One region of the Embleya sp. NPDC050493 genome, then DNA from elsewhere that is predicted to be linked to it. Evidence: riboswitches for the same ligand, from Rfam matches in the RefSeq annotation. Region 1 holds a riboswitch; the other holds the start of a gene.
What was found. Region 1 has a riboswitch for S-adenosylmethionine ahead of ACIBM5_RS05790 (aminotransferase class V-fold PLP-dependent enzyme). Riboswitches for the same ligand answer to the same signal wherever they lie in the genome.

Region 1 (2,196 bases):
CCGAGGAGGCGGGCATCACGCTGTGCTTCGCACAGCGCTTCCACCCGTCGCTGCGGCATGCCGCGCAGGCGCGCCGTGAGCTGGGCGTGCCGACCACGTTCAACTTCCTCGGGCCGTTGACCAATCCGGCCCGGGTGCGGTTCCACGCGATCGGGGTCGCGGACCTGCGGATGGCGCCGATCGTGGCCGGTGTGCTGGCCGACCGCGGGGCGACCGCGCTGGTGTTCCGCGGCGACGACGGGCTGGACGAGTTGACCGTCACCACCACGTCGCAGGTGTGGATCGTGCGGGACGGCGACGTGCGCGAGGACCGGGTGGATCCGCGCGACCTGGGGATCGCGCTGAACGGGATCGAGTCGCTGCGCGGTGGTGACGCGGCGTTCAACGCGGAGGTCGCCCGCAGGCTCCTCGCGGGGGAGAAGGGCGCCGTGCGGGACGCGGTGCTGTTGAACTCGGCCGCGGCGCTGGCCGCGCTGGGCTCGGGTGAAGGGTCGCTGACCCAGCAGTTGGCGGCCGGCATCGATCGGGCCGCGGACGCCATCGACTCCGGGGCCGCGCAGGCCGCGCTCGATCGGTGGGTGGCCACGACGCGTTCGTTCGCGCGGGGGTAGTCGGGCTCTTGCGCCGGCGGGTCGGGCCGTCGTGCTCGACCCGCGCGGCGTGGTGCCGCCTGTGTCGGTCGTGTGGGTTGCCGCTGGTTGTCGCCGGGTGGGCTTGCCCGTGCCGGTCGGGCCGGTACCGCAGGTCGGGCCGTCCAGGATGTGGGAACCGTGGGGTGGTCGTTGCGCGTGACGTTCCATCCGGTAATAATTCTGCTCAGGTCACGAGTGACAGTGGAAAGCCCCGGCTTGCTGTCCGGCAACCCTCGCTCCGCGGTGGGGTGCCCCGGGTGATGACACGGTCAGGCGTCGTAAGGCGTCCTGGCAAGCGCGGACCCCTTGCATGACGGCAGCCGATGCTCCATGTGACCCGGGGGTCCTGTACCTGGGGAGCATGTGATGGCGTGAAATCTCTTTCTCGAAACGGGCGAATCGCCCTATTCCGTACGCGCTGAGTCCTCGCGCGTCGCCCCGGGCCGCCCGTAGCCGCGGCTTACGAGACCACATTTCATCAGCGGATCATTCGGTGCGTTTCGATGTCGATCAATCGACATCCGCGGCGATGTTCCGTGCCTGCCGAGGAGTTTCGCCATGACCGTCGATACCGCTTCCACCACCGCCCTCGACTGTGACGTCGCCATCGCCGCCCCGCTGCCCGTGGTCGGGCGGGACGTGCTCGTTCCGCTGGTGACCGGTGGGGAGGTCGAATACGCCGCGCTCGACTACGGGGCGAGTGCGCCGTGTCTGCAGCGGGTGTGGGACGACGTGTCCGCGTATCTGCCCTACTACGGCAGCGTGCACCGGGGCGCCGGTTACCTGTCCCAGCTGTCCACCGACCTGTACGAGCAGAGCCGGGCCACGGTCGCGAGCTTCCTGGGGCTGCGGACCGACGACACGCTGCTGTTCACCCGCGGGACCACCGACTCGCTCAACCTGCTCGCGTCCGTACTGCCGCGCGGTACCCGGGTGTTCGTCTTCGAGACCGAACACCACGCGGCGCTGCTGCCGTGGCGACGGCATGCGGGGGTGACCCAACTGGCCGCGCCCGGATCGCCGGAGCAGGCGGTCGCGTCGCTGGAGGCCGCACTCGCCGGGTCCGGCGACGGGCCTCGGCTGGTGTGCGTGACCGGCGCCTCGAACGTGACCGGTGAACTCTTCCCGGTCGCCGAGCTGGCCGAGGTCGCGCATCGGCACGGCGCGCGGATCGTGCTGGACGCGGCGCAACTGGCGCCGCATCACCCGGTGTCGGTGGCCGACCTGGACGTGGACTGGATCGCGCTGTCGGCGCACAAGCTGTACGCGCCGTTCGGCTCGGGCGTCTTGGCGGGGCGGGGCGACTGGCTGGACGCGGCCGAGCCGTACCTGGCCGGGGGCGGGGCGAGCAAGACGGTCAGCCGGGACCACGTGGAGTGGCACGGCGGTGCGGCTCGGCACGAGGCGGGGTCGCCGAATGTGATCGGTGCCTATGCGTTGGCGTCCGCGTGCCGGGCGATCACCGAGGCGGGGCCGGCGGCGCTGGTCGCGCGCGAGGAGGCGTTGCTGACGCGCCTTCGGGCGAAGTTGGCGCAGATTCCGGCGGTGCGGACGCTGGAGCTGT
Region 2 (2,196 bases), on a different contig from region 1:
GTCGGTCAGCAGCGGGCCCAGGATCCCGGTGACGAAGTCCGCCGAGAAGTCCTTCAGGTCGGCGTCCACGAACGCCACGATGTCGCCGTCGGTGACCAGCAGCGAGCGCCACAACACCTCGCCCTTGCCGCGCACGGCCGCCAGCGTGGGCAGGATGTCGTCGCGGTGCACGACCCGCGCGCCCGCGTCGGCGGCGACCGCGGCGGTGTCGTCGGTGGATCCGGAGTCGATCACCACGAGCTCGTCCACCAGCGGCGCGCGCTCGATCAGCTCGGTTCGGATCACCTTGACGATGTCCCCGACGGTCGCCGCCTCGTTCAACGCGGGCAGGACGACGCTGACCCGGGTGTCGCGTTTGGCGTCAAGAAGCTTGTCGACGGGCCAGTCCGCGGCGACGGAGGACCGTCGTCGAAGCCAGGCGCTCACCTCGGGCTGCACGTTCGAAATCCCCTGTCGTCGCCGGTGTTCCGGCCTCGGTCGCGGTCACCCTTTATCGTCTCGCGAGGTGGACCGGATGATCGACGCGGCACCGGTTCGGTTACAGTCGTCGTCACCGGATACGACGATCGCACGTCGAGCCGGACAAACGCGGACCGGCCACCCGGCGACGGGTGTGTCCACCGCCATAGCAGCTCATCCAGAGGGGCAGAGGGAACGGCCCGTTGAAGCCCCGGCAACCATCCGATCGTCATTCCTCGTGACGCGCTTTCGGCGCGAGCGAGCACCGGCGGATCGGACAGGTGCCAAGTCCGGCCCGTGGGACCCCACGGGTAAAGATGAGGACAGAAAGGCCCTCGCCATGGCGACACCCACCGCCACCCGCTCCACCAGCGCCACCTCCACCTCCTTCGGTCCGGCCGTCGCGCTGTCGTGTCGCGAGTGCGGCGAACGCACCGAACTCGGCCCGAAGTACGCCTGCGAGTCCTGTTTCGGCCCGCTCGAGGTCGCCTACGACTTCGGCACCGTCACGCGAGAGCAGATCGAGGCCGGCCCGCAGAACATCTGGCGCTACGCACCGCTCCTGCCGGTCGCCGCGGACGTCGCGTCCCGGCCCAACCTGAACCCCGGTTTCACCAAGCTCGTCCGGGCCGAGAACCTGGGCCGCGAGCTGGGCATCGCGAACCTGCACGTCAAGGACGACTCGGGCAACCCGACGCACTCCTTCAAGGACCGCGTGGTCGCGATCGCCGTCGAGGCCGCACGCACCTTCGGCTTCACCACCCTCTCCTGCTCCTCCACCGGCAACCTGGCCGGCGCGGTGGGCGCCGCCGCCGCTCGGGCGGGCCTGCGCAGCTGCGTGTTCATCCCGGCCGACCTGGAGGCCGGCAAGGTCGTCACGGCGGCCGTCTACGGCGGCGAGCTGGTCGCCATCGAGGGCACCTACGACGAGGTCAACCGGTTCTGCTCGGAGCTGATCGGCGACCCGGCCGGCGAGGACTGGGGCTTCGTCAACGTGAACCTGCGGCCGTACTACGGCGAGGGTTCCAAGACGCTGGCCTACGAGATCGCCGAACAGCTCGGCTGGCGGCTGCCCGAGCAGATCGTCATCCCGATCGCGTCCGGTTCGCAGCTGACCAAGATCGACAAGGGCTTCCGCGAGCTGATCGCACTGGGCCTGGTCGAGGACGCGCCGTACAGGATCTTCGGCGCGCAGGCCACCGGGTGCTCCCCGGTGGCGGCGGCGTGGAAGGCCGGTCAGGACGTGATCCGCCCGGTGCGACCGGACACGATCGCCAAGTCGCTCGCGATCGGCAACCCGGCCGACGGCCCGTACGTGCTGGACGTGTGCAAGCGCACCGGCGGCGCGGTGGAGGACGTGACCGACGCCGAGGTCGTCGAGGCGATGAAGCTGCTGGCCCGCACCGAGGGCATCTTCGGCGAGACCGCCGGTGGCGTGACCGTCGGCTGCCTGCGCAAACTGCTCGCGTCCGGCGCGCTGGACCCGGATGCCGAGACGGTCGTGCTCAACACGGGTGACGGCCTCAAGACGTTGGACGCGGTCACGCCGACCACCGGCGCCACCGCGACCATTCGACCCACTCTGGATTCCTTCCGAAAGGCCGGCCTGGCATGAGCGTCAACGTTCGCATCCCGACGATCCTGCGCACCTACACGGGCGGGGCGGCCGAGGTGTCCGTCGAGGGGACGACCCTCGCCGAGGTCCTGGATGCCTTGGAAAAGGATCACACCGGAATT

Region 2: linked by a shared signal. The riboswitch ahead of thrC (threonine synthase) and the one ahead of ACIBM5_RS05790 (aminotransferase class V-fold PLP-dependent enzyme) in region 1 are both predicted to bind S-adenosylmethionine.

The regions. Positions count from the first base shown of each region.
Region 1 covers NZ_JBITHP010000002.1:575,003-577,198, forward strand. The annotation lists gene trpD (anthranilate phosphoribosyltransferase) at 1-611, shown strand, start outside; SAM riboswitch class IV at 820-936, shown strand; gene ACIBM5_RS05790 (aminotransferase class V-fold PLP-dependent enzyme) at 1,191-2,196, shown strand, end outside.
Region 2 covers NZ_JBITHP010000036.1:13,671-15,866, reverse strand. The annotation lists gene ACIBM5_RS41285 (glucosyl-3-phosphoglycerate synthase) at 1-438, opposite strand, end outside; SAM riboswitch class I at 631-783, shown strand; gene thrC (threonine synthase) at 800-2,074, shown strand; gene ACIBM5_RS41275 (MoaD/ThiS family protein) at 2,071-2,196, shown strand, end outside.